Regions from separate parts of the Massilia varians genome, predicted to be linked through region 2. Evidence: predicted binding sites of a transcription regulator. Region 2 holds the regulator's gene; each other region holds the start of a gene.
The links. The regulator LexA, encoded in region 2, represses DNA repair genes until DNA is damaged. The targets are predictions, from matches to a motif close to ACTGTATNNNNATACAGT.

Region 1 (3,276 bases), 1.3 Mb from region 2:
TTGTAGCGCCCTGTCTGATTTTTTCGTATTACGCTGCTTTTCGCCGCATACAGACGGCATCGGCAATGACCGGAAATCAACGACACAGGCGAGGATCAGTTCGCTTGACGGAAAACACACAATAAGGAAGAAACATGAAGCAATCGCATTCGATGCAACCTGCAATGTTGAAGATTTGTGTCGCAGTATCTCTGGCAGTCGTGTCCTTGACGGCGGCGGCGGGTGTCGGCAACGACAATCCAGCCGGCAAACAGCAGTTCGTCATGGAGACTGATCAGATCATCGTCAAGTACAAGGACGACCTCCCGGTGGAGAAGACCAAGGGCCAAGCCAGGGGGCACGCGGTTGCCGCGCTGGCCCAGGAGCGCAAAGGCAAGCTCGAGCGCGCAGGCCAGGAGTTCGGCATGACCGTCCGCGAGAGCCACGCGATCGCCAGCGGCGCCCGGGTGTTCAAGCTCAACGGTAAAAAGCATCTGAACGACGTTCAGAAAGTTGCGGCCGAAATGATGGCACGCGACCCGGCCATCGAATACGCCGAGCCGGACCGCATCATGACCCACATGGCGACCGCGAACGACCCCTATTACGCCCAGCAGTGGCACTATACCGACGCGACCGGCGGCCTGCGCCTGCCGACCGCCTGGGACAAGTCGACCGGCACCGGCGTGGTCGTGGCCGTGATCGACACCGGCTACCGCCCGCACGCCGACCTCAGCGGTCAATTCCTGCAGGGCTATGACTTCATCAGCAGCGCCACCATCGGCAACGATGGCAACGGCCGCGACAGCGATGCGAGCGACCCGGGCGACTGGGTCGCGGCAGGCGAATGCTATGCCGGCTCGCCGGCATCGGGCTCGAGCTGGCACGGCACCCACGTGGCCGGCACCGTTGCCGCCAAGACCAACAACAGCCTGGGTGTGGCTGGCGTGGCGTACAACGCCAAGATGATCCCGGTGCGCGTGCTCGGCAAGTGCGGCGGCTACACCTCGGACATCGCCGACGCGATTACCTGGTCCTCGGGCGGCACCGTGACCGGCGTGCCGGCCAACGCCAACAAGGCGAAGGTGCTGAACCTGTCGCTGGGCGGCAGCGGCGCCTGCGACGCCACCACCCAGACTGCGATCAACGGCGCCCGTTCGCGCGGCTCGGTCGTGGTGGTGGCGGCCGGCAACGACAACATGAACGTCAGCAACGCCAGCCCGGCGAACTGCTCGGGCGTCATCGCCGTGGCAGCCACCGGCAAGACCGGCGGCCGTGCCTCCTACTCGAACTACGGCACCCTGGTGGACGTGGCGGCCCCCGGCGGCGACGGCAGCTACAGCGTGATCTCGACCCTGAACTCGGGCTCCTCGACCCCGGGCTCGGACAACTACGCAGGCTACCAGGGCACCTCGATGGCGACCCCGCACGTGGCGGGCGTGGCGGCGCTGATGTTCGCGGCCAAGTCGACCCTGACCCCGGACCAGGTGGAAAGCATGCTGAAGTCGACCGCGCGCGCCTTCCCGGCGACCTGCTCGGGCTGCGGCACCGGCATCGTCGACGCGACCGCGGCGGTGAATGCGGCGATCGGCGGCACCACCCCGCCGAGCGGGACGGTCATCAACGAAACCGAGTCGAACAACACGCTGGGTACCGCCAACCTGGTCTCGACCAGCGGCACCACCGTGAACGCCACCTTGTCGAGCTCGACCGATACGGATTACTTCCGTGTCGATCTGCCGGCGGGCAAGACCCTGAGCGCGACGATGACGCCGAACAGCACCTCCGACTACGACCTGTACATCTACAACAGCGCGGGCACCCTGCTCAGCCGCAGCGAGAACGGCGCCGGCGCGGTCGACAGCGCGAGCTCGGCCAACACCGGCACCACCACCGCCAGCCGTTACGTGCGCGTGGTGTACTACAGCGGCAGTGTCGGCAGCGCCGGTACGTATAACGTGAAACTGAGCTGGTAAGGTCAGGAGGAAGCGGCGCGCTCCCCTGCGCCGTCTTCATCCGGGAACGCGCGGCTTGCCGCGCGTTCTTTTTTTTGACGTTTTGCAAGAAAAAACGGATACTGTATGGAATAACAGTAGTCGACCCTGCCGTCACGTGACGTCGTCCATGTGAATTCTCCGCTCCGTAAAATCATCCACTGCGACTGCGACTGTTTCTACGCATCGGTCGAGATGCGCGACGACCCGTCGCTGCGCGGGCGTCCGCTCGCGGTCGGCGGCCGTCCCGACCAGCGCGGCGTGATTGCCACCTGCAACTACGAGGCGCGCCGCTACGGCATCCATTCGGCCATGGCCACCGCCCAGGCCATGAAACTGTGCCCGCAGCTCCTGGTGATTCCGCCGGCGATGGAAAAATACCGGATCGCATCAACCCAGATCATGGACATCTACCGCGACTACACCGAGCTGGTGGAGCCGCTCTCGCTCGACGAAGCCTATCTCGACGTCAGCGACTCAACGCACTGCAAGGGCAGCGCCACCCTGATCGCGCAGGAGATCCGGCGCCGCATTTTCGAGACCGTCGGCATCACCGCCTCGGCCGGGGTGGCGCCGAACAAGTTCGTGGCCAAGATCGCCAGCGACTGGAACAAGCCGGACGGCCTTTTTCTCGTGCGGCCAGAGGAGGTCGATGCCTTCGTGGCCGCGCTGCCGGTGAAAAAACTGTACGGCGTCGGCAAGGTGACGGCCGAGAAGATGCACCGGCTCGGCCTGCAGACTTGCGCCGACATGCGCCACTGGAGCATCGAGCGCCTGACCGAGCATTTCGGCAGCTTCGGCTACCGGCTCCACAAGCTGTGCCGCGGTATCGACGAGCGCGCCGTGAACACCTCGCGCGAGCGCAAGTCGATCAGCACCGAAGAGACCTATACGCCGGACGTGCCGGACCTGGACGCCTGCCTGCGGCTGCTGCCGGACCTGTATGAGCACCTGCTAGGCCGCATCAAGCGCAACGGCGCCGAGAAATTCATCAACAAGCTGTTTGTGAAGATCAAGTTCTCGGACTTCCAGCAGACCACGGTCGAGTGTGTTGGCTATGCGCCACATATCCCGACCTATGCGCGCCTGATGGAAGCCGGCTGGGCCCGCCATAGCCGCCCGGTGCGCCTGCTGGGCGTCGGCGTGCGCCTGAGCGATACCGAGACAGTCGAGCAGTTGCGCCTGTTCGACGATGCGCTGCCGGCGGCGATCGTCGAGGCTGTTGGCGACCCGGCAACAGATTAATTTTTTTCCCTTCGTAAACACGGCTGAGTTCTGCCCGGCAGCGTAGAATGTCGTTCCC
Region 2 (3,276 bases):
CAACCCGCGCACCCAGGTGGCGGACCTGGCGCGCATCGGCCAGCTGTGCCGCGAGCGCGGCATCCTGTACGTGGTCGACAACACCATGACCACGCCTTACCTGTTCCGCCCGAAGGCGGTGGGGGCGGGCCTGGTGGTCAACTCGCTGACCAAGTCGATCGCCGGCCACGGCATCGCGCTCGGCGGCGCCCTGACCGACACCGGCCTGTTCGACTGGAGCGCCTACCCGCACATCGCGGCCAACTTCCGCAAGCAGCCGCCAGCTGCCCAGGGCCTGGCCCAGCTGCGCGCCAAGGCCCTGCGCGACTTCGGCGCGGCCCTCGGGCCGGAAGCGGCGCACCACATCGCGGTGGGCGCCGAGACGCTGGCGCTGCGCATGGAGCGTACCAGCGCCAACGCGCTGGCGCTGGCGCGGATGCTGGAGGCGGATGAGCGCGTGGCGGCGGTCCACTATCCGGGCCTGGCTTCGCATCCGCAGAACGGCATCGTCACGTCGCTGTTCCGTACCGGCGGTTCCCTGATGAGCTTCGAGCTGGTCGACAGCATCGACCCCTTCGACTACCTGAACCGCCTGAAGCTCGGCATCCCGGCCAGCAACCTGGGCGACACCCGCACCCTGGTGATCCCGGTGGCGCACACCATCTTCTTCGAGATGGGCGCAGAGCGGCGCGCCAGCATGGGCATCGCCGAGTCCCTGATCCGGGTCTCGGTGGGCATCGAGGACACCGAGGACCTGCTGGCGGACTTCCGCCAGGCGCTCGACGCATAAGGCATATGTAGGGTGGTCGGCTTGTCCGACCGCGCGTTCAACTTCGGCATGCTCTGCCGCAATGCATACTGGTGTTGAACGCGCGGTCGGCGGAGCGTGATCCGGTCCACTGGACCAGATCACCCCTATGCCCATCATTTTGTTTCAGCGGTTGAGCAGGGCGGCACATTGCCGCTATCATGGGCTTTCCATTTACCTCATCCACCTGCCCATGAAGACCAAGCTGTTCCTTGCATCCCTGCTGCTGTGCGGCGCCGCCTTTGCCGGCGAGCTGGAAGACGCCAATGCCCTGTTCGACAAGAAGGACTACGCGGGCGCGCTGAAGATCTACACCAAGCTGGCCAATGCCGGCAATCCGGCCGCCCAGCAGGCGCTGGGCCAGATGTATTTCTACGGCGAGGCAGGGGAGGTCGATGAAGCCAGGGCGCTCGACCTGTTCAAGAAAGCCGCCGCCAAGGGCAACAAGGTCGCGATCGCTTCGCTCGAGCTGATCGAGCAGCGCGCCAAGCGCCGCAAGGACATCGATTACTGGATCAAGGGCTATGACGGCGAAGACCTGAAATCGGGCGAGTTCCGCTGCACCACGCCGCGCATTCCGGCAATGTCAAAGGTCAATGCCGACATCGACCGCATCAGTGCGGCCGTGCAGACCTGGCAGGAGTGCTACAACAAGTACGTCACCAACCTGAACGCGGCGATGCCGCTGTCCAAGCGGATTCCGGCCGACGTCCAGAAGCTGATGAACAAGGAAGAGATCGAGCAATCGAACGCCTACCTGGCGCAGCTGCAGGAAAACCTGAGCGAGGAAGCGAAGGTGAGTTCGAAGCTGGTGCTGGCCGACTATGCTGCCTGGCGCTCGGCGACCGAGGCCTACGTGGCGGAGCACAACAAGGTAGTGAATTCCATCAAGAAGGATTCACACTGGGCGGACAAGAAGATTCAGTAAGCCGCCGGGGAGGCGGCTTCACGACTGGAGCGCCTAACAAAAAGGGAATTGTTGGGCGCTCTTAGTGCCAGCTGCGCATCAGGCCGACAGCGAGACCCTCGAGCGCGAACTCGTCTTCCGGGTTCACCTGGATCACCTTGAAGTCCGGATTCTCCGGCAGCAGTTCGACCAGGTTGCCGGTCTTGCGGTAGCGCTTGACGGTGACTTCTTCGCCCAGGCGGGCCACCACGATCTGGCCGTTCTTGGCGCTGTCGATCTTCTTGACGGCCAGGAAGTCGCCGTCGCAGATGCCGGCATCGCGCATCGACCAGCCCTTGACCTTCAGCAGGAAGTCGGGGCGCGCCGAGAACATGGCGGCGTCCACGGAGTAGGTGGCCTCGACGTGTTCCTGGGCCAGGATCGGCGAACCGGCGGCTACGCGGCCAACCAGCGGCAGCGACATCATGAGGTTCGGGGGCGGCATCGGGATCTGCTCGACCGAGGCGCCGACCAGGCGGATGCCGCGCGAGGTGCCCGGCGAAATCTCGATCGCGCCCTTGCGCGCCAGGGCCTGCAGGTGTTCTTCGGCCGCATTGGCCGACTTGAAACCCAGCTCGGCCGCGATTTCGGCGCGGGTCGGCGGGAAGCCGGTGTTTTCGATCGCTTCCTTGATCAGGTTAAGGATCTGTTCTTGCCTTGCAGTGAGCTTGAGCATGGGTGGTATACGGCATTAGTTGTAAGAGCAGACTGTATTTTTGTACAGTATTCTGATATACGCAAGGGCAAACACGGGAAAACTGCAAAAAATGTGCGCAACTGCTGCATTCGTGGCGCACCTGCCCGCTTTTTGCGGTCCGTCGCCGGCCCGGACCATGCCCGGGTTTCCATCCGCCGAGTTTTCAGGCTATAATCGAAGGCTTTCCCTTCCCACACTCGTCTTGACGCCGAGGTGGGCATTTGTTTAAACGTCCTCAAGGAGTGTTGCATGCGTCATTATGAAATCGTTTTTATCGTCCACCCGGACCAGAGCGAGCAAGTTCCGGCGATGATCGAGCGTTACAAGACCACGGTCACCAGCCGCGGCGGTAACATCCATCGCGTGGAAGACTGGGGCCGTCGCCAGATGGCTTACCAGATCCAGAAGCTGCCGAAGGCTCACTACATCTGCATGAACATCGAGTGCGACAACGAGACCCTGGTCGAGCTGGAAACCGCATTCAAGTTCAATGATGCCGTCCTGCGTCACCTGACCGTCAAGATGAAGAAGGCCGAAACCGCACCGTCGCCGATGATGAAGTCGGTCCAGCGCGAAGACGCAGCCAAGAGCCACCGCGCTGAAGCAGCTGCTGCTGCCCCGGCCGCTGCTGCCTAAGTTTTTTCTCGGGAATTCGTAGAGCGCAGTGAACCGGTTCCAGCTCATCGCGACCATCGCGGAGCGAGACGTCCTGCGTTTCACCCCGGCCGGCGTCCCCATCGTGGGCGCGATCCTGATGCACGATTCGCAGCAGGTCGAGGCCGGAGTGGCAAGGCAGGTCGCGTTTGAAATCCCCGCGCTCGGCGCAGGCGAGATTTCAGGCAGGCT
Region 3 (3,276 bases), 990 kb from region 2:
GGTGCAGCCAGTGTGCTTCATGCACGTTGCCGTAGCTTCTACGACAACAACCGCTCATGCGGCGCTGCTTAAACCGTGAAAGTTTAGCACACGGCGTTCTCGGTTGCACTGCAACAGAAGCCTTTTTGCCGGGTTGCAGGCAAGATGAGACGGCTTTCTTGCTGCGTCGTCAATATTGCTTTGGCTGGACGGGTCTGCCGGGTGGCAAGACCAATCCCGGCCACGGCCTGGCGAGACGGACCCGGTAAACGCGCAGCGCCAGCGTGCAGCGCCATCGTCCGTTGAGGAATATGCCTGGGCATATCGGAGATGACGCTCCACGCTGGCGCCGGAGCCCTGCTTCCATACCGAGAAGCTGTACGATCTAGGTGATACATCAGGCCTGCGGCCACGCCTGGCATATCGTCGGAGCAGGCCTGGGGCCAGGCCCGCTCGTCAGGCAACAGGCTCGAACACCAGCCTGTTTACAGCTCGTCGTCGTCGGGAGCGCCCTGCATTGCGATCCGTGCAGCGCGTTGGGAGAAACCACGCTGCAGCATGAAACGCATCTGCTTGGCACGCTCAGCCGCATCGGCGGCGACGGTGCCGAACTTGCGCCGCCAGACTTCGGCGGCGCGTGCGGTTTCGCTGTCGGCGAGCGCGGCCTTGATCTCATCCAGCGCTTCGCCGTTGAGGCCGTGGCTTTGCAGCTCGGCCATCACACGGCTATTGCCGAAGCGGCTTGCCTTCCTGTTGATCAGGGATTCGGCAAAACGCTCCTGCGACAGCCAGTTGTTCTTCTCGAGGAAATCCAGGAGGGCTTCCACGTCATCGCCCGGCTCGGCATAACGGGCCAGCTTGCGCCCCAGCTCGAGCCGGCTGTGCTCGCGCATCGACAGGTAGCGAAGCGCGCGCGCTTTCAGGCTCAGCTGGGGTGCAGGCATCGACTACGTCCGCGAACCGGCGATTACTCGCCGACTGCCTTGAGCTTGTCCTTGCCGCTGTCTTCGACAGCAGCCAGGACCGGCGGCAGTTCGCGCACGCCCAGCGCAGCACGGACCTTGTTCTCGATTTCGCGTGCCAGTGCCGGACGCTCTTTCAGGAACTGACGGGCGTTGTCCTTGCCCTGGCCGATGCGTTCGCCGTTATAGCTGTACCACGAACCGGACTTCTCGACGATCTTGTTGTCGGCGCCCAGATCCAGGATTTCGCCTTCGCGCGAAGTGCCTTCTCCATACAGGATGTCGAAGTGGGCTTCCTTGAACGGCGGCGCGATCTTGTTCTTGACGACCTTGACCTTGGTTTCGTTACCGATCACTTCGTCACCCGACTTGATCGAGCCGGTACGGCGGATGTCCATGCGCACGGAGGCGTAGAACTTCAGCGCGTTACCGCCGGTGGTGGTTTCCGGGCTGCCGAACATCACGCCGATCTTCATGCGGATCTGGTTGATGAAGATGACCAGGGTGTTGGTGCGGTTGATCGAGCCGGTCAGCTTGCGCAGGGCCTGCGACATCAGTCGCGCCTGCAGGCCCGGCAGCGAGTCGCCCATGTCGCCTTCGATTTCGGCGCGCGGGGTCAGTGCCGCCACCGAGTCGATGACCACCAGGTCGACCGAGCCCGAACGCACCAGGGCGTCGGTGATCTCGAGGGCTTGCTCGCCGGTGTCCGGCTGCGAGATCAAGAGGTCGCCCAGGTTGATGCCCAGCTTCTGCGCATAGGTCACGTCGAGCGCGTGCTCGGCGTCGATGAAGGCGCAGGTGCCGCCCAGCTTCTGCATCTGGGCGATGGTCTGCAGCGTCAGCGTGGTTTTACCCGACGACTCCGGACCGTAGATCTCGACGATACGGCCGCGCGGCAGGCCACCGACGCCCAGCGCGATGTCCAGACCCAGCGAGCCGGTGGAAACAGTCTGGACTTCCTCGACCGGTGCGCTGGTGTCCATGCGCATGACCGAGCCCTTGCCGAACTGCTTTTCAATTTGCGCCAGGGCGGCGGCCAGCGCCTTGCCCTTTTCAGCGGCGTTTACTGCGGTTTTTTTGTCGTCCATGGTGTACTTTCAGCTGTGGAGTAGGCAAGGTAGGGGCGCTACCACGCAAATCAAGGTCACTACTGTATAAAAACTCAGTGGTTTGAACAAGCGAAATCAAGTCACTACTGTATATAAATCCAGTGGTTTAGGCAAGCGAAAAAAGTCGCGGTGTTGCTATCCGTAAGACTCGCATTGTTGCGATAAATCAAACACAATAGGGCCTGTCAAAGGTCTAACGAAATACTGAGGTAGCCCCATGCGAATTCTGCTCGCCGAAGATGATAGCGTACTTGCCGATGGGCTAACGCGTTCCCTGCGCCAGTCCGGCTATGCCATCGATTGCGTCAAGAACGGCCAGGATGCCGATACGGCCCTGTCCACCCAGGAGTTCGACCTCCTGATTCTCGACCTCGGCCTGCCCAAGCTGTCCGGCCTGGAAGTGCTGCGCCGCCTGCGCGCGCGCTCCTCGCTGCTGCCGGTGCTGATCCTCACCGCCGCCGACTCGGTCGAGCAGCGCGTCGAGGGCCTCGACCTCGGCGCCGACGACTACATGGCCAAGCCCTTCGCCCTGTCCGAGCTGGAGGCGCGGGTGCGCGCCCTCACCCGGCGCGGCGCCGGCGGCGGCCCCGCCGTGGTCCGGCACGGCCCGCTGGTGTACGACCAGGTCGGCCGCAGCGCCTACATCAACGACCAGATGCTCGACCTGTCGGCGCGCGAGCTGGGCCTGCTGGAAGTGCTGCTGGCGCGCACCGGGCGCCTGGTCTCCAAGGAGCAGCTGGTCGACCACCTGTGCGAATGGGGCGAGGAAGTCTCGAACAACGCCATCGAGGTCTACGTGCACCGGCTGCGCAAGAAGATCGAGGTCGGCGGCGTGCGCATCGCCACCGTGCGCGGCCTCGGCTACTGCCTCGAGAAGTACTCCGACGCCCCGCGCGCACCGGCCCCAGAAAACAAGTGAACGAGCACGAAGGCGGGCATGCCGACACGCCGCCAGGCGCGGGGCAGGACCCGTTCGCGCCCTTCCCGGCGGGCGGGCACCGGCCCTGGGTCCCGCCCAATCCCGAACCCGACGAGAACATCCGCCATTCGCTGTTCGGCGAGATCCTCGACTGGATGCTGGCCCCGCTGCTGCTGCTGTGGCCGATGAGCATCGCGATCACCTACCTGGTGGCCAAGTCGATCGCCAACCAGCCTTTCGACGACGCGCTGGAAGACCGCGTCACCGTGCTGTCGCAGCAGATCCGCACGGTGGCCGGCCGGCCCGA

Region 1: a site for LexA is predicted at 2,056-2,073, ahead of dinB (DNA polymerase IV). Genes of this name have one in related genera too.
Region 3: a site for LexA is predicted at 2,136-2,153, ahead of recA (recombinase RecA). Genes of this name have one in related genera too.

What each region holds. Positions count from the first base shown of each region.
Region 1 covers NZ_AP026966.1:57,959-61,234, reverse strand. The annotation lists gene MasN3_RS00275 (S8 family serine peptidase) at 264-1,955, shown strand; gene dinB (DNA polymerase IV) at 2,106-3,218, shown strand.
Region 2 covers NZ_AP026966.1:4,300,407-4,303,682, reverse strand. The annotation lists gene MasN3_RS19475 (cystathionine gamma-synthase family protein) at 1-769, shown strand, start outside; gene MasN3_RS19470 (tetratricopeptide repeat protein) at 981-1,715, shown strand; gene lexA (transcriptional repressor LexA) at 1,777-2,409, opposite strand; gene rpsF (30S ribosomal protein S6) at 2,680-3,066, shown strand; gene priB (primosomal replication protein N) at 3,095-3,276, shown strand, end outside.
Region 3 covers NZ_AP026966.1:5,287,062-5,290,337, forward strand. The annotation lists gene recX (recombination regulator RecX) at 465-923, opposite strand; gene recA (recombinase RecA) at 947-2,029, opposite strand; gene MasN3_RS23825 (response regulator transcription factor) at 2,268-2,969, shown strand; gene MasN3_RS23830 (sensor histidine kinase) at 2,966-3,276, shown strand, end outside.